Regions from separate parts of the Streptomyces sp. NPDC051207 genome, predicted to be linked through region 1. Evidence: riboswitches for the same ligand, from Rfam matches in the RefSeq annotation. Region 1 holds a riboswitch; each other region holds the start of a gene.

Region 1 (5,176 bases):
AACCAGCGCGACGTCGTGAAGAACGAACGCCGCCAGCGCTACGACAACGTGCCTTACGGCACGGCCTTCGAGAAGCTCACCGCCCTCGCCTACCCGGAGGGCCACCCCTACCACCACACCCCGATCGGTTCCATGGCCGACCTGGACGCGGCGACGCTGGAGGACGCGCGCGCGTTCTTCCGGACCTACTACGCGCCCAACAACGCCGTGCTCTCGGTGGTCGGCGACATCGACCCCGAGCAGACGCTCGCCTGGATCGAGAAGTACTTCGGCTCCATTCCCGGGCACGACGGCAAGCCCGCCCCCCGGGACGGCACCCTGCCCGACGTGATCGGCGAGGAGCTGCGCGAGGTCGTCGAGGAGGAGGTCCCCGCGCGTGCCCTGATGGCCGCCTACCGCCTGCCGCAGGACGGCACACGCGCGTGCGACGCGGCCGACCTGGCGCTGACCGTCCTCGGCGGCGGGGAGTCCTCGCGCCTGTACAACCGGCTGGTGCGACGGGACCGTACGGCCGTGGCGGCCGGCTTCGGCCTGCTGCGGCTCGCCGGCGCGCCGTCCCTCGGGTGGCTGGACGTGAAGACGTCCGGCGACGTCGAGGTGCCGGTCATCGAGGCCGCGATCGACGAGGAGCTCGCCCGGTTCGCCGAGGAGGGCCCCACGGCCGAGGAAATGGAACGCGCCCAGGCCCAGTTGGAGCGCGAGTGGCTGGACCGCCTCGGCACGGTCGCGGGCCGCGCCGACGAACTGTGCCGGTTCGCGGTCCTGTTCGGCGACCCGCAGCTCGCCCTCACGGCCGTGCAGCGCGTCCTGGACGTGACCGCCGAGGAGGTCCAGGAGGTCGCCAAGGCCCGCCTGCGCCCCGACAACCGCGCGGTGCTCGTCTACGAGCCCGTCGCAGCCGAAGCGCAGGACGCCGAGGACGCCGAGAACACCGAGGCCGCGGCCACCGACGAGACCGAGGAGGCGGCGAAGTGACCGAGCTCGCCACGATGGAGTTCCACCCCCGCCCGCAGGCCGGCGAGCCCAAGCCCTGGGCGTTCCCGGCACCGGAGCGCGGCACGCTCGGCAACGGCCTGACGGTCCTGCGCTGCCACCGCCCCGGTCAGCAGGTCGTCGCCGTGGAGGTGCTGCTGGACGCGCCCCTGGAGGCCGAGCCCGCGGGCCTGGACGGCATCGCCACGATCATGGCGCGTGCCTTCTCCGAGGGCACCGACAAGCACTCCGCCGAGGAGTTCGCCGCCGAGCTGGAGCGCTGCGGTGCCACGCTCGACTCGCACGCCGACCACCCCGGTGTGCGCCTGAGCCTGGAGGTGCCCGCCTCCCGCCTGGCCAAGGCGCTCGGGCTGCTCGCCGACGCCCTCAGGGCGCCCGCGTTCGCCGACAGCGAGGTCGAGCGGCTCGTGCGCAACCGTCTCGACGAGATCCCGCACGAGCTGGCCAGTCCCGCGCGGCGGGCCGCCAAGGAGCTGTCGAAGGAGCTGTTCCCGGCGGACTCGCGCATGTCGCGTCCGCGTCAGGGCACCGAGGAGACGGTCGCCGCCGTCGACGCGGCGGCGGTGCGCGCCTTCTACGAGCGGCACGTGCGGCCCGCCACCGCCACGGCCGTGATCGTCGGCGACCTCACCGGCACCGACCTCGACGCCCTGCTCGGCGACACGCTCGGCGCGTGGACCGGCTCCCCGGCCGCCGCCCGTCCCGTGCCGCCGGTGACCGCCGACGACACCGGCCGCGTGGTCGTCGTGGACCGGCCGGGCGCCGTCCAGACGCAGCTGCTCATCGGCCGCGTCGGGCCGGACCGCCACGACCGCGTGTGGCCCGCGCAGGTGCTCGGCACGTACTGCCTGGGCGGCACCCTCACCTCCCGCCTGGACCGCGTCCTGCGCGAGGAGAAGGGCTACACCTACGGCGTGCGGTCGTTCGCGCAGGTCCTGCGGTCCGCACCGGACGGCTCGGGCGCCGCGATGCTCGCCATCAGCGGCTCCTTCGACACCCCGAACACCGGCCCGGCGCTCCAGGACCTGTGGACGGTGCTGCGCACGCTCGCCGCGGAGGGCCTCACCGACGCCGAACGCGACGTCGCCGTGCAGAACCTGGTGGGTGTCGCGCCGCTCAAGTACGAGACGGCGGCGGCCGTCGCCGGCACGCTGGCCGACCAGGTCGAGCAGCACCTGCCCGACGACTACCAGGCCACGCTGTACCGGCAGCTCGCCGCGACCGGCACCGTGGAGGCCACCGCGGCGGTCGTCAACGCCTTCCCGGTGGACCGGCTGGTGACGGTCCTCGTCGGCGACGCGGCGCAGATCAAGGCGCCCGTCGAGGCCCTCGGCATCGGCGACGTCACGGTGGTTGCCGCGGAGTAGCCCGCACGCGAAGGGCACGCCGGAACACGCGTGAACCAGGGGGCCCTGGTGGCGGAAGCGCCACCAGGGCCCCCTTATGCCGGAATTGACTTGGATTGCTAGGGAGGCTGCCTGTCTGAGCTGTGGCATGCGCTACAAAAGCCGCGATCCGTTTGGGGATTGAAAGATGTCCCGTTTAGCGTCATCCGGGCTGTCCGTCAGGCAGTGCGCCGCACCCGCGGCACCGGACAGTCATCGCCGAGTCCCCGTACGGCGCGAGCCAGGGGAGCCGGGGACCCGTCAGCAGTCCCTGGGGTGAATCGGACGCCCGCGCGTGAAGCGTGGGGGTCCGTAGGAGACCTTCCTGCTCCGAACCCGTCAGCTAACCCGGTAGGCGAGAGGGAAGGAAAGGACAAACCGCTACATGGCGTTCACGCGCGCCACAGGGAAGCACCGTCGTCCCGGCCGAATACAGCGTTCCACCGCCCGCGCGGCGGGCGTGGCGGCACTCGCCGCCACCGGCGTCGTCGGCACCCTCACGCCCCCGGCGCACGCCGCCGAATCGGCCGCCGAACAGACCGGTCTGACCCCCGTCGTCGCCATCGGCGACACGGTCGCCGACCGGATCGCCGACCAGGTCGCCGCCCAGCAGCACGCCGCCGAGGTGGCCGAGGCGGAGCGCAAGGCCGTCGAGGCCGCCCGCGAGAGGGCGGCGCAGGCCGCCGCGGAGGCCGCCGAACGGGCCCGCGAGGCCAAGGAGCGCGCCGCCCGCGAGGCCGAGCGCAAGCGCCTGGGCACCTACGTCTCCCCGATCGCCGGTTCGTACGTCTCCACCGGCTACAAGTCCGGCGGCGCCGTCTGGTCCTCCGGCAGCCACACCGGCGTCGACTTCCACGCCGCCGGCGGCACGCCCGTCCGCGCGGTCGGCATGGGCACCGTCGTCGAGGCCGGCTGGGGCGGCGCGTACGGCAACCAGATCGTCATCCGGATGAACGACGGCACGTACACCCAGTACGGCCACCTGTCCTCCATCGGCGTCTCGGTGGGCCAGCGGGTGGCCCCGGGCACGCAGATCGGCCTGTCCGGCGCGACCGGCAACGTCACGGGGGCACACCTGCACTTCGAGGCGCGGACGAGCCAGGAGTACGGCTCCGACATCGACCCCGTCGCCTACCTCCGCTCCCACGGCGTCACCATCTGAGGCGCCCGCCCGCGCGGCCTCGGCATGTGAGACGCCCGCCCGCACGGCGTCGGCATCCGAGGCGCCCGGCGCGTCCGGGACTCCGGCGCGCACACCCGCGGCGCCCGCCCGGTGACACGCGCCGGTGATGACGCCCCGCCCCGGCTCACCAGCCGGGGCTTTCGGCGTTTCGGGAGGCGCACGTCCAAAAACCGTCCATGAATTTCTGCCCGCCGTCGGAAATTCGGCCTCATTGCCCTAGAGTCACGGAACACGCGTCCATCGTCGGCGTTTCACGGGGATTAAGGCGGAGGTCGGTCATGCGTATTCCGGCGCACTCGGTGTGCACGGCGATCCGGGACGACATCGTCGCGGGTGTCTACGAGCGCGGCAGCCGGCTCACCGAGGAACTGCTCGCCCGCCGCTACGGCGTCTCGCGCGTCCCCGTCCGGGAGGCGCTGCGCACCCTGGAGGCCGAGGGGTTCGTGGTGACCCGGCGGCACGCGGGCGCGTGCGTGGCGGAACCGACCGAGCAGGAGGCCGCCGACCTGCTGGAGATGCGGCTGCTCCTGGAGCCGCTCGGCGCGTCCCGGGCCGCCCAGCGCCGCACCGAGGCCCATTTGAAGGTGCTGCGCGGCCTGGTCCGGCTCGGCCAGGAGCGCGCCCGGCGTGGCAACAGCGACGACCTGCGCTCCCTGGGCGGCTGGTTCCACGAGACGCTCGCCCAGGCCTCCGGCAGCCCGGCGCTGTGCTCGGTGCTGACCCAGCTGCGGCACAAGATCGCGTGGATGTACGCGGTGGAGGCCCCCGCCGACCCGGCGGAGACCTGGGCGGAGCACGGCGCGATCGTCGACGCCGTGGCCCGCGGCGACGGCGAGCGCGCGCGGGCCGTCACGGCGCTGCACACCGAGCGCTCGGGCGCCGCGCACCGGCTGCGGTTCGGTTCCCGGGGCCCGGACCGTGTGAGGAACTCGCAACATCCCGTCAACACGGCGAGCCTGCGGCATTAACACGGGAGCCGTATACAAAGAAAAGATATTCGACGCGGAGCAATTCGGTGTGCCCTTTTCGCGCGGTGTGCAATTGCGTCACCGCGCTGCTTCCGCATGCCCATTACCGGGTGCCCCCGGATCACCTCCGGGAATTCCCGGAGAGCCTGCCGTAAAACGGCGGAGCCGCGCCCACCGGAAAACGGGCACGGCTCCGCGCGCTGGTGCTCGGTCGCTCAGACGGTCTCGGGAAGCTCCTCGAGGCCCTCGGCGACCAGCTTCGCCAGGCGGTCCAGGGCGGCGTCGGCGCCCTCGGCGTCGGAGGCGAGGACGACCTCCTCGCCGCCCTGGGCGCCGAGCCCCAGGACGGCCAGCATGGACGCCGCGTTCACGGGGTCGCCCCCGGCCTTGGCGATCGTCACCGGGATGCCTGCGGCCGTGGCGGCCCGGACGAAGATGGAGGCGGGGCGGGCGTGGAGACCCTCGGCCCAGCCGACGTTGACGCGGCGCTCAGCCATGTGTTGCTGCCCTTCAGATGTCTCGGGTTGTCTGGACCAGATGTCTAGACCAGTCTTCCATACCGTGAAGCAGGCCCCGGACGGCGCCCTGCACCGCCCGGGAACGACTCCGGACCGCGGCCTCGGCCCGGATGCCGTCATTGTCCTCGT
Region 2 (5,176 bases), on a different contig from region 1:
CCGCCGGTGTCGAAGGTGGCCACCGAGTTCCAGCCCTCGCCGATGACCTTCAGCCCGTCGAGTTCCTTGCCGAGGTGCTCACCGGACTTGGCCGACGGCCGGGGGGCGTGCCCGGCGGCCTCGTCGTCCTCGGTGACCTTGGCGCCCTTGGGCGGCGTGAAGTCGAACGTCGACGCGGCCGGCCTGGCGAAGCTGACCTTGGTGAAGCCCGCGTCCACGACGGCGGCGCCGCCGGAGGCCGGGGTCAGCGTGAACTTGAGCGGCATGCCGGTCTTCGCGTCCACCGCGACGCTGATGGCGCCGACCGTGGAACCGGACTGCTTCGGCTTGATCAACAGCTTGTACGCGTCCCGGCCGGCGACCTGGGCGGTGCCGTCGACGGTCACGGACGTGGTGTCGTCGACGGCCTTCAGGGCCTGCTCGGCGAAGTCCTTCGGCGTGGCCGGGACCTCGTCCTTCCGCTCGCCGCGGCCGGTGTCCTCGGCGGTGGAGTGGTAGACCTCGTTGGACGCGCTGTCGTAGCCCCAGACGTCCTTGCCGTTGTGGATGAGGCTGTACTCCGCGGCGTTCTCCAGCAGGGACAGCTTGTGCCGGTCCGGGCCGTCGGCGGCGACGCGCAGCGTGTGCGTGCCGTTCGCCAGCTCGGTGAGCCGGGAGGACGGGTCGGCGGGCGAACCGTCCTCGCCGTCCGTCCGGCCGGCGCCCGACAGCAGGCTGTCCTCCAGCCCGCCGAGGTCGGGCAGCCCCAGGTCCGTGCTGATCTTCACGGTGCCGGACAGCTGCTGCACGTCCGACTCGGCCATCTTCTCGATGAGCTGCTGGGCGGTGATCTCCGGGAGGTCGGGGTCACCGGAGTCGGCGATCGCCGGCACGAGCCCGATGGTCGCGGCGGCCAGCCCCATCACCGCCACCGGGACGACGTACCGCGCGGCCTTGCGCCGGCCCGCGCTGAGGTCGTCGGCCTCCCCGGCGGTCGTGGTGTCGTCGGATGCGTACGGTGCCATGTGTGCCTTACCTCCGTCGTCGGCGGCGGCTGTCCGTCTCGTGTCCCCGCGTCTCGTGTACTCGCGCCGGTCCCACCCCGAGCCGCCATTGTCACCCGAATCGGTGAGCAGTGGTGTTGTCCGTGACATCCATCTGACCAAATCCGCCGCCGAGTTGCGTCAGCCCGGGGGCCCAGCTCCGCGTACACCTGGGGTATGACACGAGGGCTCCGGGACTCCCCCGACCAGTAGGGGTCGGGTCGGCTGCGGCAGGTCGGCCCGCCCGTCTGCATCACCGGGTCGGCCCGCCCACCGCATCACCGGATCAACCCGCCCGGTGCACCACCGCGTCGCACAGCTCCATCAGCGCCACCTTCGCGTCGCAGTCCCGCAGCGGGGCCAGCGCCGTGCGCGCCTCCTCCGCGTACCGGATGGTGTCCCGCCGGGCCTGCTCCAGCGCCGGGTGCGCCCGCAGGGCCGCCAGCGCCTTCCGGTGCCGCACGTCGTCGCTGAGGTCGGAGTCCAGCAGCTCGCACAGCGCGAGGTCCTCGGCGAGACCGAGCCGCGCCGCCCGTTCCCGCAGCCGCAGCACCGGCAGCGTCGCGATGCCCTCGCGCAGGTCGGTGCCCGGTGTCTTGCCGGACTCGGCCGACTCGGACGCGATGTCGAGCACGTCGTCGGCGAGCTGGAAGGCGACCCCGAGCCGCTCGCCGTACTGCGTGAGGACGTTCACGACCCGCTCGTCGGCGCCGGACATCATCGCGCCGAACCGGCACGACACCGCCACCAGAGAGCCCGTCTTGCCTCCGAGCACGTCCAAGTAGTGCTCGACCGGGTCTCGACCGTCCTGCGGTCCCGCCGTCTCCAGGATCTGCCCGGTGACCAGCCGCTCGAACGCGAGGGCCTGCACGCGGACCGCCTCGGGCCCGAGGTCGGCGAGGATCTGCGAGGCGCGGGCGAACAGGAAATCGCCGGTGAGGACGGCCACCGAGTTGCCCCAGCGGGTGTTCGCGCTGGCGACCCCGCGGCGCACCTCGGCCTCGTCCATCACGTCGTCGTGGTACAGCGTGGCCAGGTGGGTCAGCTCGACGACGACGGCCGACGGCACGATCCCGGGCGCGTAGGGGTCGCCGAACTGCGCGGACAGCATCACCAGCAGGGGACGGAACCGCTTGCCGCCCGCCCGCATCAGGTGCTGGGCTGCCTTGGTGATGAAAGGCACCTCGCTCTTGGTTGCTTCGAGCAACCCTTCTTCGACAGCCGCCAACCCGGCCTGGACATCGGCCTCCAGAGCCTGGTCCCGCACGCTCAGCCCGAACGGCCCGACGACGGTCACGAAGGTCTCCTGTCTGCTGGCGCCTACTGGCGATTACCTGTTTGTCGATAGGTCGCTGCCCTCACTCAAGTCAGCGTATCCGGTCATGTTTCGATCACCGCCAGCGCCCACCCGTCCAGGCCACCAGCTATCGGATCACGACCGGCATTTTCTCGATCACTCGACAGATAACGACATAGCCGACATGTGCGGCTCTACACGACTCGCCCGACAAAGCACCGGACACGTGCCTGATGTCCTCTTTGTCGAGCTTGGCACTCGAATTCCCCTTGGCCCCAGATGCTCCTCACGGCTCGCGCCCGTGAGTTGAGTCACGCGTTCCCCGGGCGCGGCACCGCACTCCCCGCGCCCGCATCCCCGCGCGCCACGGGCGAGTTGCACCTTGGCGACGGCGGAGGATCAAGCTCCCCATATGCCTCACACCAAGGTCAACCCGGGCGTTCTGTGATCCGGTCCCTTGTTCCGGACATGTGCCCTCGCATACGTTCCCGGCCTGTCGGGCGGACGCCGAGTCCTGCCACCGCCCGCACCACCGACCACGAACCCACTCGCAGGCAGGAGCGGGGGACCCAGGCAAGACGCCGGACCGGTCACCGCACCGGAACGGCTCGGGGTGAAGCCGTGCCCGTCACAGGGCCCGGCCGGGCACCTCCCGCCCGAACCCGACAGCTCACCTCGCAGGCGCAGGAGAGGACATTCGCCATGCCTGCATCCGTTCAGTCCCGCCGTGCCGGGAACCGCGGCCTCGTCCGCAAGCTCGCCGCCGCCGGCGCCGCCGTGCTCGCCCTTCCGCTGATCGGCGCGACGAGCGCGTCCGCCGCCACCCCGGCCGCGCCGGCCCCGGCCGCGGCGACGGCGTACCCGGACGACCTCGACGGCTGGATCCGCCAGTCCCTCGCCGTCATGGCGGAGCACGGCATCCCCGGCTCCTACGACGGCATCCACCGCAACATCATGCGGGAGTCCTCGGGCAACCCGTACGCCATCAACAACTGGGACTCCAACGCCGCCGCCGGTACGCCGTCCAAGGGCCTGCTCCAGGTCATCGACCCCACCTTCCTGGCGTACCACGTGCCCGGCACGTCGTTCGATCCGTACGACCCGGTCGCGAACATCACCGCCGCCTGCAACTACGCGGCCCAGCGGTACGGCTCGATCGACAACGTCTTCGGGGCGTACTGAGTCGGACGGAGCGCCTATTGGGGGGAGCGGGGCTTCGGGACCGCCGCGGTTGCGGCCCTGGGCTTGGGCCTGGCCGGGGCTCCCGCTCCCGCTCCTGCTCCGGCCACGGCTCCCGTTCCGGCCGCGGTTGCGGCTCCCGCTCCGACCGCGGGGAACAGTCGCTCCAGGACGGCGGCGATGCCGTCGTCCTCGTTCGACAGGGTGATCTCGTCCGCGACGGCCTTCAGTTCGGGGTGCGCGTTGGCCATGGCGACGCCGTGCGCGGCCCAGTCGAACATCGGGATGTCGTTGGGCATGTCCCCGAAGGCGATCGTCCGGTCCGGGCCGATCCCCAGGTACTCGGCGGCCAGTGCCAGACCGGTCGCCTTGGTGATGCCGCACGGCTGGAGCTCGACGGTCCCCGGGCCCGACATGGTCACCGTCGCCAGGGAGCCGACCACTCCACGCGCCGTCGCCGCCAACTCGTCGTCGGACAGCCCGGGATGGCGCAGCAGCACCTTGCTGATCGGCTCCTGCCACAGGGCGTCGCGCCGGTCGACCCGCACGGCCGGCAGGGTCGGGTGCGGCATCAGGTAGCCCGGCTCGATCAGCGTGAGCCCGTCCACGCCGTCCTGGTCGACGGCCGCGAACACCTCACCCACCTCGGCCTCGATCTTGCCGAGCGCCGTCTCGGCCAGTTCCCGGTCCAGGGTGACCGACCACAGCAGGCGGTCCGTACCGGCGTCGTAGACCTGCGCGCCCTGCCCGCACACCGCCGGCCCCGTGCTGCCGAGATCGGCGAGCAGCGGACGCACCCGGGGGGCCGGGCGCCCGGTCACGACGAGATGCCGGGCGCCTGCCTCGGCCGCCCGCGCGAGCGCGGCGAGCGACCGGTCGGAGAGGGTGTCGTCACCACGCAGAAGCGTTCCGTCCAGGTCGGTGGCGATCAGTGAGTATGCGAGGGGTGCGGGCATGATCAGAGAATACGGACATCGCGCGCCCTCGCCTCACCGCGCTTTTCCCACCCGTCAATTCTGTTCCCCACCCGTCATTTCCGATCCCGACCAGCCGTTTCTTGTCTTCACCAGCCGCATCTGAGCACTGCCGGTCACCGGCTGAACGGTCCTGTCCGGAACCGCTCAACGGTCCTCTCCGGGACCGCTGGACGGTCCCGTCCGGGGGCGCGCGACCGTGTGCCGGGGTGCGTGAAGCGCCCCTGTCGAGCCCTCGGTTCCGGTTCGCGCCAACGTGCTCCGCCACCTACCGAAGGCGAGGACGGCCGGGAGCCCCGGCCGGCGGCCTTCCGGCACGCGCCCGGAGTCACCCTGCTCCCACCGCTCCGTCAAGATCACACACCTGCCTGTGGACAACTTCTGGTACGGAAGCGGAAGCGGTGCGCCCAAGAACGACAGACCGGCCGTAACGTGTGGCGCGGTCCCACGACGCGTGGAACACACCTGGCGCACACGAAAGCGAGGCAGCACCCCATGCCCCCGTTCGATGTACCCGAGGGCGACCCCTTCGGCCCGCACAACCTTCCGTACGGCGTGTTCTCGCTCCCCGGCTCCGAGGAGCGGACCGTGGGCGTCCGGCTCGGCGACCACGTCCTCGACGCGGGCGCCGCGGCCCGCGCGCTCGGCTCGCCGTACGCCTCCCTGCTCGCGCGGCCGACCCTGAACCCGTTGCTGGCCGCCGG
Region 3 (5,176 bases), on a different contig from region 1:
CATCACGTAGTGCAGCCGCTGCCGGATCTGCTGCTCGGCGTACGCGTCGTCCTGCCAGCGCGCCTTGAGGTCGCGCAGCCGTTCGACGCGCTCCTTCGCCTGACGCTTCTGCCGCTCCAGGTCGGCGATCTCGGCGCGCTGAGAGACGTACTGCCGCATCGGGTAGGCCAGGGCCACCACCAGGGAGCAGACCACCAGGGCGAGCAGCGCGGCCCGGCCGGTCAGCCGGGAGCGGCGGGCCTGGCGCCGGGTCTGCGAGCGGTAGACCCGGGCCGCGGTCTGTTCTCCGAGCAGCTTGAGCCTGGTCGTGGTGGAGAACCGCTCCCGGTCCTTCACGGCCATGTCCCCGCCTCCCGTTCACACGCGCGTACGTCCCCGCACACGGTACGGGACCGGGTACGGGGACGTACGTACGACGCTGCCTCTGCGGCCGGGTCGGCGGGGGTCAGCCCTTGAAGCGCGGGAAGGCGCTGCGGCCGGCGTACACCGCGGCGTCGTCGAGGATCTCCTCGATGCGCAGCAACTGGTTGTACTTGGCGACGCGCTCGGAGCGGGCCGGGGCGCCGGTCTTGATCTGGCCGCAGTTGGTGGCGACGGCCAGGTCGGCGATGGTGACGTCCTCGGTCTCGCCGGAGCGGTGGGACATCATGCACTTGAAGCCGCTGCGCTGGGCCAGCTCGACGGCGTCCAGGGTCTCGGTCAGCGAGCCGATCTGGTTGACCTTGACGAGCAGCGCGTTGGCGGCGCCCTCCTCGATGCCGCGGGCCAGGCGCTCGGGGTTGGTGACGAACAGGTCGTCGCCGACGAGCTGGACCTTGTCGCCGAGCTTCTCGGTGATGGTCTTCCAGCCCTCCCAGTCGTCCTCGAACAGCGGGTCCTCGATGGAGACCAGCGGGTACGCCTCGACCAGCTCGGCGTAGTACTCGGTCATCTCGGCCGCCGAGCGCTCCTTGCCCTCGAAGAGGTAGGAGCCGTCCTTGTAGAACTCGGAGGCGGCGACGTCGAGCGCCAGGGCGATCTGGGAGCCGGGGGTGTAACCGGCCTCCTTGATCGCCTCCAGGATGAGGTCGAGGGCCTCGCGGTTGGAGCCGAGGTTCGGGGCGAAGCCGCCCTCGTCGCCGAGGCCGGTGGCCAGGCCCTTGCCCTTCAGCACCTTCTTGAGGGTGTGGTAGACCTCGGTGCCCCAGCGCAGCGCCTCGGAGAAGGACTCCGCGCCGATCGGGGCGATCATGAACTCCTGGATGTCCACGTTGGAGTCGGCGTGCGAGCCGCCGTTCAGGATGTTCATCATCGGCACCGGCAGCAGGTGCGCGTTCGGGCCGCCGAGGTAGCGGAACAGCGGCAGGTCGCTGGCCTCGGATGCGGCGTGCGCGACGGCGAGCGAGACGCCGAGGATGGCGTTGGCGCCGAGGGAGCCCTTGTTGTCGGTGGCGTCCAGGTCGAACATCGCCTGGTCGATCAGGCGCTGCTCGGTGGCGTCGTAGCCGACCAGCTCCGGGCCGATCTGCTCGATGACGGCCAGGACGGCCTTCTCGACGCCCTTGCCCTGGTAGCGGTTCGGGTCGCCGTCGCGGAGCTCGATGGCCTCGAAGGCGCCGGTGGAGGCGCCGGACGGGACGGCGGCACGACCCGTGCTGCCGTCGTCGAGGCCGACCTCGACCTCGACCGTGGGGTTGCCTCGGGAGTCCAGGATTTCCCGGGCTACGACGACGTCGATGGACGGCACGAGCATCTCCTTCTTGGGATGTGACGCTGGAAGTGCGGGGCACGTGAGCCTCGGCGGCCCTGGGCGTGCCATGCGACTAGAGCCTAACCGCCCCCGGGCCGTCGGCCAGCCGACCGACCGTCCCGTGGACAGACAGACGGTACCCATTGTTCATCGACGGAACAAAGGGGGTGGTGGGTGAAGAGTGGGGGAAGAGGCGGGGGCGCGAGGGCGGCGCGGACGCGGGAGGGCGGGCGCGTGGGCGCGGGGGGGGGATGGCTCCGGGGTGGCGTGTGGCGCGCGTGGGGGCGGGCACGTGGCGCGCGTGGGCGTGGCGCGCGTGGGCGTGGCGCGCGTGGGCGTGAAAAAACCCCGCCCCGGTGCGTACGGGGGACGACGCACCGGGGCGGGGAGCCCGTGGGGACGGGGGCGGCTCTCACGGGACCCTGTCAGGGGACGGGCCCGCTCCGTGAGGGCGCCGGGGTTCGGATCGAACCGCGGATCACTTCAGGTGCAGCTGCTGACCCGGGTAGATGAGGTCGGCGTCCTCCACGATGTCCTTGTTCAGCTTGAACAGCTTCGCCCAGCCGCCCTTGACGTCGTGCTCCTCGGCGATGGTGCTGAGGGTGTCGCCCTTGACGACCTTGTACTCGCCGTCGCCCTTCTTGACCTTCTTGCCGGTCGGCGTGGTGACGGTCTTCTTCGCGGCCGGACGCTCCTGCGAGCGGGAGGCGGGCTGCTCGGCCGAGCGGTCGGTGGTGGCGGTGTCGCCACCCGCGCTCTGGCCGGAGCCCGACGCGGAGCTGCCGGAGCCCGACGCGGAGCCGCCGTCGTACGACGCGTTCGACAGGCCGGTGCCGCAGACCGGCCAGGCACCCTTGCCCTGGCCCGCGAGCACCTTCTCGGCGATCTCGATCTGCTGCGCCTTGGTGGCCTGGTCGGCGGTGGAGGCGTACTGCGTGCCGCCGAAGGCCGCCCAGGTGGAGGCGGAGAACTGCAGACCGCCGTAGTAGCCGTTGCCGGTGTTGATGGACCAGTTGCCGCCGGACTCGCACTGGGCGACGGTCTCCCACTCGGAGGCGGTGGCGGCGGAAGCGGTGCCGGACGCCATCAGCGGGGCGGCGACGGCGGCGCCGGTGACACCGGCGATGGCGATGGCGCGAGTGGCCTTGGACGGACGACGGTGCTTGCCCTTGCCGGAAAACAGCATGGTTGGATCCCCTCACCGACGCCTACGAGGTGAGCTGTCGGGTTCGGGCCGGTTGAGTTGCCCGGCCGCACGGCACCTCACGGTGCGCGCGGCTTCACCCCAAGCCGGTTCCAGCACAACTGCCGGTTCCGGCACCTACCTTGGGTCCCCCGCTCCTGCCTACGGCGCTTGACGCGACGACTGTAACCGGGCCGCCACTGGCAGGATTCGGCGTTGCGGCGGCCGGTGCCCGCGATGGCGAGCGATCTCGACCGTAGCCACGCGCCCCACCGAATTTCAAAGACGATCAGGGCTTCTGAGACCTATCTCTCACCGCGTTTAAAACGGACATTGCACGGCGAACCAGGACGCGAACTGCCGCTACTTTTCGGCCGTTTCGCCCTGCACCGCAAGCTTCTGACCGGGCAGGATGAGGTCCGGGTCGCCGCCCACCTCTTCCTCGTTCGCGGTGTACAGCTCGCGCCATCCGCCGCGGAGGTCGAGGGAGTCGGCGATGGACCAGAGACTGTCTCCCGCGCGGACGGTATAGGTGCCGTCCACGGCATCCCGGGCGGCCGCGCCGCGCGAGGCGTGCCGTCCGGCGGAGCCGCCCTCACGGTCGCCGCCGACGACTTCCTCGGCGCTGGGGCCGCGGTGGCGGCCGGCGCCGGTCCCGCCGGTTTCCGAGCCTTCCGAAACGCCGTCACTCTGCCCGGACTTGTCCGAGTCGTCCCGCTTGGTGAGGTCGACGGATTCGCCGGATTCGTCCGTGATGACCGTGCCATCGGCGGTGGCCGTGGAGTCCGCGGAGTCCGAAGAGTCGGTGGTCGCCCCGCCGGGCGAGGTCGAGGCCGAGGGGGACGGCGAGGCCGATGCCGACGCGCTCGACTCGCCCGAGCCGTCCAGCGAGTCGAGCAAAACGGATGAATCGGAAGTATCCCCAGATTCGGGTGACTCGGACACGCCCGTGTCCACTGCGGCGTCACCGCTGTCGCCGTCGAGCCCGGCGAGCAGCCCACAGGTCGGCCAGGCGTCGGCGCCCTTGTCGGCGAGGATGCGCTCGGCGACGGCTATCTGCTGCGAGCGGCTCGCCTGGTCGGCGCTGGACGCGAAGTCGAGACCGCCGTACGCCTCCCAGTCCTCCTGGGTCACCTGGAGCCCGCCGTAGTAGCCGTTGCCCGTGTTCTGGCTCCAGGAGCCTCCGGTCTCGCACTCCGCGACCCGGTCCCACGAGGCGCCGTCGGCCGCACTGGCGCCGGTGGCGCCCAGCAGCGGGATGGCGATGGCGGAGCCGGTCACTCCGGCCGCGACAAGGAGAGCCGGAGCCTGGCGGGGGCGACGGTGACGACCGTTCCCGGAGAGCATGCGGGGACCTTTCGCGAGGCAGCGGTGAACGGCGCGGCGAATGGACTCGGCGCCACGCTGATCCGTGAACGTATAGGCATTCGATCACTTGTCACAAGTTCATGCCGCGCAGATCACGTGAAGATCACAGACTTGACCGCGTGTCATGTTTGCCCGCCCGCGTGCCGGCAGGCGTGCGGTCAGCGTCTCGGGGTGAACTCGACCGGCAGGGTGCGCAGTCCCCGCATGATGAGCCCGCCGCGCCACCGCAACTGGTCCGGTTCCACGGCCAGTCGCAGGTCCGGCAGGCGGGTCAGGAGCGTGGCGAGCGCGGTCTGTCCCTCCAGGCGGGCGAGCGGGGCGCCGAGGCAGTAGTGGATGCCGTGCCCGTACCCGAGGTGCTGGTTGTCCTTGCGGCCGAGGTCGAGGACGTCCGGGTCGGCGAACCGCTCCGGGTCCCGGTCCGCCGCGGCCAGCACGACGAGGACGGGGTCGCCGGGCGCGATGTCCTGGCCGCCGATGGTGAGCGGTTCGGTGGCGAACCGCCAGGTGGCCAGCTCCACCGGGCCGTCGTAGCGCAGGAGTTCCTCCACGCCGGTGGCGAGCAGGTCGTGTTCGCCCGCGGCGAGGGAGTCCTGGAGGCGGGCGCGCTGCCCGGGGTGGGTGAGGAGGGCGTAGGTGCCGTTGCCTATCAGGTTGACCGTGGTCTCGAAGCCGGCGAACAGCAGGATGAACGCCATCGCCGCCGCCTCCTTCTCGGTGAGGTGCTCGCCGTGGTCGGAGGCGCGGATCAGGCCGGAGATGAGGTCCTCGCCGGGGGCCGGTTCGGCCGGCAGGGCGGCGCGCTTGCGGTGGATGAGGTCGGCGAGATAGCCGCGCACCTTCTTCACGGACCGGGCGACCCCGCCGCGGGGCCCGCCGCCGTGCCGGATCATCAT
Region 4 (5,176 bases), on a different contig from region 1:
GCCGACGCGATCCTCGTCGGCGCCGGGACCATCCGCGCCGACAACCCCCGGCTGCTGGTCAACTCGCCCGAGCGCCGCGCCGCGCGGATCGCCGCGGGGCGGCCCGAGTTCCCCCTCAAGGTCACCGTCAGCGGGTCCGGCGACCTCGACCCGGCGGCCCACTTCTGGCAGACCGGCGGCGACAAGGTCCTCTACACGACCGACGAGGGAGCCGTCCGGGCCCGGCGGCTCGCCCCCGCCGCCGACGTCGTCCCGCTCGGCCCGCGCCTCGACTGGCGCGCGCTGCTGGAGCACCTGCACGACGTGCGCGGCGTCGAGCGGCTCATGGTGGAGGGCGGCGGCACCGTCCACACCCAGCTCCTCCAGCAGGGCCTCGCCGACGAACTCCAGCTCGTCCTCGCCCCGATCCTCGTCGGCGACCCGGACGCACCCCGCCTGTTCGGGCCCGGCGGCTACCAGCGCGGCCGGCTCCGCCTCGTGGAGAGCCGGCGCATCGCGGACGTCGTCCTCACGCGCTACGAGCCCACCGCACCCGGCACCGGCGACCTGCCGTCCGCCGCCGACCGGCACTGGCTCGCCCTGGCCTGCGACCTGGCGCAGCGGTGCCCGCCCTCCACGACCGCGTTCAGCGTGGGGGCGGTGGTCGTCGCCGCCGACGGGACCGAACTCGCGCGCGGCTACTCGCGGGAGGCCGGCGATCCCGTCGTACACGCCGAGGAGGCCGCCCTCGGGAAGCTCGACCCCGCCGACCCGAGGCTCGCCTCCGCGACCGTCTACAGCAGCCTCGAACCCTGCGCCCGCCGCGCCTCCCGGCCCCGGCCCTGCGCCCGGCTGATCCTCGACGCCGGCGTACGCCGGGTGGTGACGGCCTGGCGGGAGCCGGACACCTTCGTGGCGGGCGCCGACGGCAGCGGGGTGCTCGCGGCCGGGGGCGCCGACGTCGTCGTACTGCCGGAGTACGAGGAGCGGGCCAGGAGGCCCAACCGGCACTTGCCGGCTCCGCCCGGCTGACGCCCGGCCCCGCCAGCCTGACATCAGGCCGCGCCAGCCTGACATCAGGCCGCGCTCGCCTCCGGGTCGGCTCCGCCTTTCAGACGTCCGGCTCGCCCGGTTCCCGTCCGGCCCCGCGCGGCTCCGGGTTGGCCCCGCTTGCCTGACGTCCGACCGTGCCAGCCTCCCCGCTCGGCTCCGGGGCGGTCGCGCCCGACTCCAGCTCGACCCCGCCTGTCTGACATCCGGTTTCGCCCGGCTCCCCTCCGGCCGCGCCCGCCACAACCGACCGTGCCCGGCTCCCCGAAGGCCCGCCCGGCTCCGGATCGGCCGCGCTGGGCTCCCGCCCGTCCCGTCCGCCGCGCGTCCGGCCCCGCCCCACTCCCTTCGGCCCATCAGATCCTGCGGCCCGCCCGTCGCCGCGTCACGCTGCCAGTGGACCGGCACACACGGTGACGCGGAGGGAGTCGTGATGGTGTCAGCGGGGTCAGGGGGCCAGGGGGACGCGGTGGGCTCCGTGGGGCCGGGTCGTTCCGGGAATCGTGCCGGGCCCGACAGGCCGCCCGTCGGCCGTCGCCGTCGCGTCGCCGCGCTTCTCGCCCTGCCCCTCGCCGCCGCCCTCGTCGCCTCCTGCGGAACCTCGGGGCCGGACGGCCGGACCATGGCCCGCGCCCTGCCCGCCGACGCCGACTTCACGCACCCGGGCGTCCTCGTCGGCGAGGACCAGCTGGCCGTCGTACGGGAGAACGTGACCGCGGGCAGGCAGCCGTGGCTGAAGGCGTACCTCGACATGCGGGACAGCAAGTACGGCTCGTACAAGTACCGGCCCGAGCCCCGCGAGACCGTCATCTGCGCCGCGGGCGGGCGGTCCGGGGGCGGATGCGCCGAGGAGCGCGCCGACGCGATCGCCGCGTACACCCAGGCCCTGCTGTTCACGGTCACCGGCAAGCGGCAGCACGCCGTCAAGGCCAGGGAGATCATGGACGCCTGGTCCGCCAGGCTGAAGGGGCACGGCATCCAGGACGCCGGGTGGGCCGCCTCCACCTGGGCGCGGGCCGCGGAGCTGGTGCGGCACACGCCGGACGCGGGCTGGCCCGCCGAGCGCGTGCGGCGCTTCGAGGACATGCTGCGCAGCGTCCACCTGCCCGCCGTCAGCCGGAAGGCCCCGGACGGCAGCGGCAGCCAGGACCTCGTCATGACCGACGCGGCGATCTCCATCGCCGTGTTCCTGGAGGACCACGAGGCGTTCGACCGGGCGCTGCGGCGCTTCCGTGCCCGCGTGCCCGCCTACTTCTCCGGGAAGAGCGGCGTCACGCAGGACACCTGCCGCGACCTGCGGCGAGCCGGCCGGGGCATCGCCGCCACCTCCCACATCGCCGAGACCGCCTGGCACCAGGGCGTCGACCTGTACGGCGAGGTCGAGGACCGGCTGACGGCCGCGCTCGCCCTGCACGCCCGCCACCGGCAGGGCAAGCCCGCGTCCGCGGCGCGGTGCGGCGGCCGGACCGGCCGCGGCGCGGCGGGCGGCAGCGTCGGCAAGGCGGGCAACGGCGTGGGCCCCGGCCTGGACGTCGCCCTGCACCACCTTCAGGACCGGCTCGGCGCATCCGTTCCGGGCGCGCGCCGGCTCACGGCCGGGGCGCGGCCCGCCGGGACGGACAACCTGTTCGTGGCCTGGGAGACCCTCACCCACGTGGCGAAGCGGGGGGAGCGGCCCGCCGGATAACCCTGGCGCCCGGCGCTCCGTGGATGACGTACACTGGAGTCACAACGACGCGGGGTGGAGCAGCTCGGTAGCTCGCTGGGCTCATAACCCAGAGGTCGCAGGTTCAAATCCTGTCCCCGCTACTGAAGGCCGAGGGCCGGAATCCGGAAGGGTTCCGGCCCTCGGTGTTTTTCCAGCCCGAGCCCGACGTCCTGCGCCACGTACCGAGGACTCCCTCCACTCACATACCGTGATCGGCTCGTCCCCCTGCGACAACAACTGATGCAACGTCAGATTTCTTTTGGGGTTCGGGATGTTTGCCCGAGGGGTTCGCGGGGCTGTCAACTCGCCCGATTTTCGCCGGTCGTGCCGGATAAGTCTGCCCAGGGTTCGTTAATGATCAAGAGGAACAGCTTGGAATCCACGCCCCGAGTCTATTAACGTTCGATAACGCAGCGCGGTCGTCCCAGCCGTCACAGAAGGCGGCTCCGTGCTCACGCGCCGAATTCCGCAAGGGAACCGGGGAACCAACACCCTGGGGTGAATCGCGCGTAGGTCCTCGTGGCAGCACGACGGATATACGCGCGTAGGAGACCTTCCTGCTCCGAACCCGTCAGCTAACCCGGTAGGCGAGAAGGAAGGAAAGGAGTACGCCCACGTGGCGTCCAACACGCCTGCCCCCGAGGCCCCGTTCGTGCCCGGACAGCGCACCGCCGACACCTTCGGTTACGGCGAATACCGCAGCGACGAAGGCCCGTTCGAGGAGTGGAACCCCACCGAGGAGTCCATCCGCCCGGTACGCGGCAGGCATCGCGTCGCCAAGCAGCGCGGCGGCGGGCTCGCCCGCAGCTCCACGGTTCTCGGCGTCGGCGTCATAGCCGCCGTCGGCGCGGGTGGCATGGCCACCGCGCAGACCGGCAAGCCGCCGGTGTCGATCTCCATGCCGGACCTGCCCAACATGGGTTCCCTCATCTCGGACGACGACACCCCCGAGGGCAGCGCCACCCCGCTCAGCGGTGTGGGCGTCGCCTACGCCGCCACCGCCGACCAGGGCACCGCCGACGCCGGTGAGGCGCTGCGGGCCCGGATCATGGCGCAGGCCGAGCAGCAGCAGAACCAGGCCGACAGCAAGGCCGCCCAGGCCGCCGTCGAAGCCGCCGAGAAGGCCGCCGCCGAGGCCGCGGCCAAGGCGGAGAAGGAGGCCCGGGAGAAGGCCGCCGCCGCCAAGGCGAAGGCCGAGGAGGAGGCCCGCAAGAAGGCCGAGGCCGAGCGGCTCGCCGAGCTGGCCCGCCAGTACGCGATGCCGCTGTCCTCGTACACCATCAGCTCCGTCTACGGCCAGGCCGGCGCGATGTGGTCCTCCGGCTACCACACCGGCGCCGACTTCGCCGCGCCCACCGGCACGCTCCTCAAGGCCGTCCACACGGGCACGATCACCGAGGCGGGCTGGGCCGGCTCCTACGGCTACCGCACCGTCCTCACCCTCGAGGACGGCACGGAGATCTGGTACTGCCACCAGTCGTCCATCAACGTCAGCGTCGGCCAGAAGGTCACCACCGGTGACGTCATCGGCCGCGTGGGCGCCACCGGCAACGTCACCGGGGCCCACCTCCACATGGAGGTCCACCCGGACGGCGCCGGCAGTGGCATCGACCCGCTGGCCTGGCTGCGCAGCAAGGGCCTCAACCCCTGAGGGACCACCCCCGGGACGCTCCTGAGGAACCCGGTTACGACTGGTAGGGGTTGTACGCGGGATACGGCGCGGCCTGGCCGTACGCCGCCTGACCGTACGCGGTGGGGCCGTGCGTGGCCGGGCCGTGCATCGGCCACGGTGGTGCGTACGGCGCCGGCGGCAGGTGCACCGGGACGGGCGGCGCCGTGACCCGGGCCGCGTACTCCAGGGCCGGGCGGGCGGCGTCCCGGCGGGCCCACAGCTCGTTCAGCAGCTCGCGCTCCCGGGCCGCGAAGCCGGCGCCGGCCTTGCCCCGCCGTCCCCGGTGCCGCAGGAACGCCAGCGACGTCGCGTACGCCTCGTACCGGGCCACGTCCCGCGCCGCTGCCTTCCCGGCGTGCCGGCGCGCGTACGTGCGCGCGATCCGGCGGGCCCGCATCGAGCCCAGCGCGAACGGCTCCGGGGGCGTCAGCCAGCCCGCGACCGCGTAGGCGGGCAGTTCGGTCCGCACGGTGCGCAGTTCGCGCTGGCGGGTCCAGATCACCAGCCACGTCAGCAGCCCGAACGCGGGCACCATGAATGCGGCGTACACGGCGATGAACCCGAACCGGCCGAACGTCGTGGAGCCGTTCCAGAACGCGTGCATGCCCATCGCGAGCAGCAGCCCGGTCAGCGGCAGCGCCACGCGCCGCGGCAGCCGGTGGTCGGCGGAGAGTGCGGTGATGCCGAAGCCGATGCCGGTGAGGACCGTGAACAGCGGGTGCGCGAAGGGCGACATGACGATGCGGACGAAGAAGGTCGCCGCGGTG

The links. A riboswitch is a leader RNA that binds a small molecule or an ion and turns the genes downstream of it on or off. The one in region 1 is predicted to bind cyclic di-AMP.
Positions count from the first base shown of each region.
Region 2: another riboswitch for cyclic di-AMP. It lies ahead of AB0M97_RS07305 (transglycosylase SLT domain-containing protein); the one in region 1 lies ahead of AB0M97_RS03180 (M23 family metallopeptidase).
Region 3: another riboswitch for cyclic di-AMP. It lies ahead of AB0M97_RS08540 (transglycosylase family protein); the one in region 1 lies ahead of AB0M97_RS03180 (M23 family metallopeptidase).
Region 4: another riboswitch for cyclic di-AMP. It lies ahead of AB0M97_RS22740 (M23 family metallopeptidase); the one in region 1 lies ahead of AB0M97_RS03180 (M23 family metallopeptidase).

Region 1 is NZ_JBFBAX010000002.1:299,634-304,809, reverse strand. It holds gene AB0M97_RS03190 (pitrilysin family protein) at 1-975, shown strand, start outside; gene AB0M97_RS03185 (pitrilysin family protein) at 972-2,360, shown strand; cyclic di-AMP (ydaO/yuaA leader) riboswitch at 2,586-2,751, shown strand; gene AB0M97_RS03180 (M23 family metallopeptidase) at 2,764-3,540, shown strand; gene AB0M97_RS03175 (GntR family transcriptional regulator) at 3,840-4,529, shown strand; gene AB0M97_RS03170 (HPr family phosphocarrier protein) at 4,745-5,026, opposite strand.
Region 2 is NZ_JBFBAX010000005.1:104,773-109,948, reverse strand. It holds gene AB0M97_RS07315 (DUF2092 domain-containing protein) at 1-1,004, opposite strand, end outside; gene AB0M97_RS07310 (polyprenyl synthetase family protein) at 1,309-2,319, opposite strand; cyclic di-AMP (ydaO/yuaA leader) riboswitch at 2,851-3,018, shown strand; gene AB0M97_RS07305 (transglycosylase SLT domain-containing protein) at 3,022-3,501, shown strand; gene AB0M97_RS07300 (HAD family hydrolase) at 3,516-4,454, opposite strand; gene fahA (fumarylacetoacetase) at 4,968-5,176, shown strand, end outside.
Region 3 is NZ_JBFBAX010000006.1:74,602-79,777, forward strand. It holds gene AB0M97_RS08530 (septum formation initiator family protein) at 1-342, opposite strand, end outside; gene eno (phosphopyruvate hydratase) at 446-1,726, opposite strand; gene AB0M97_RS08540 (transglycosylase family protein) at 2,208-2,915, opposite strand; cyclic di-AMP (ydaO/yuaA leader) riboswitch at 2,920-3,092, opposite strand; gene AB0M97_RS08545 (transglycosylase family protein) at 3,276-4,259, opposite strand; gene AB0M97_RS08550 (cytochrome P450) at 4,439-5,176, opposite strand, start outside.
Region 4 is NZ_JBFBAX010000024.1:84,550-89,725, forward strand. It holds gene AB0M97_RS22725 (dihydrofolate reductase family protein) at 1-1,011, shown strand, start outside; gene AB0M97_RS22730 (alginate lyase family protein) at 1,508-2,716, shown strand; tRNA gene AB0M97_RS22735 (tRNA-Met) at 2,765-2,838, shown strand; cyclic di-AMP (ydaO/yuaA leader) riboswitch at 3,185-3,342, shown strand; gene AB0M97_RS22740 (M23 family metallopeptidase) at 3,354-4,388, shown strand; gene AB0M97_RS22745 (PrsW family intramembrane metalloprotease) at 4,423-5,176, opposite strand, start outside.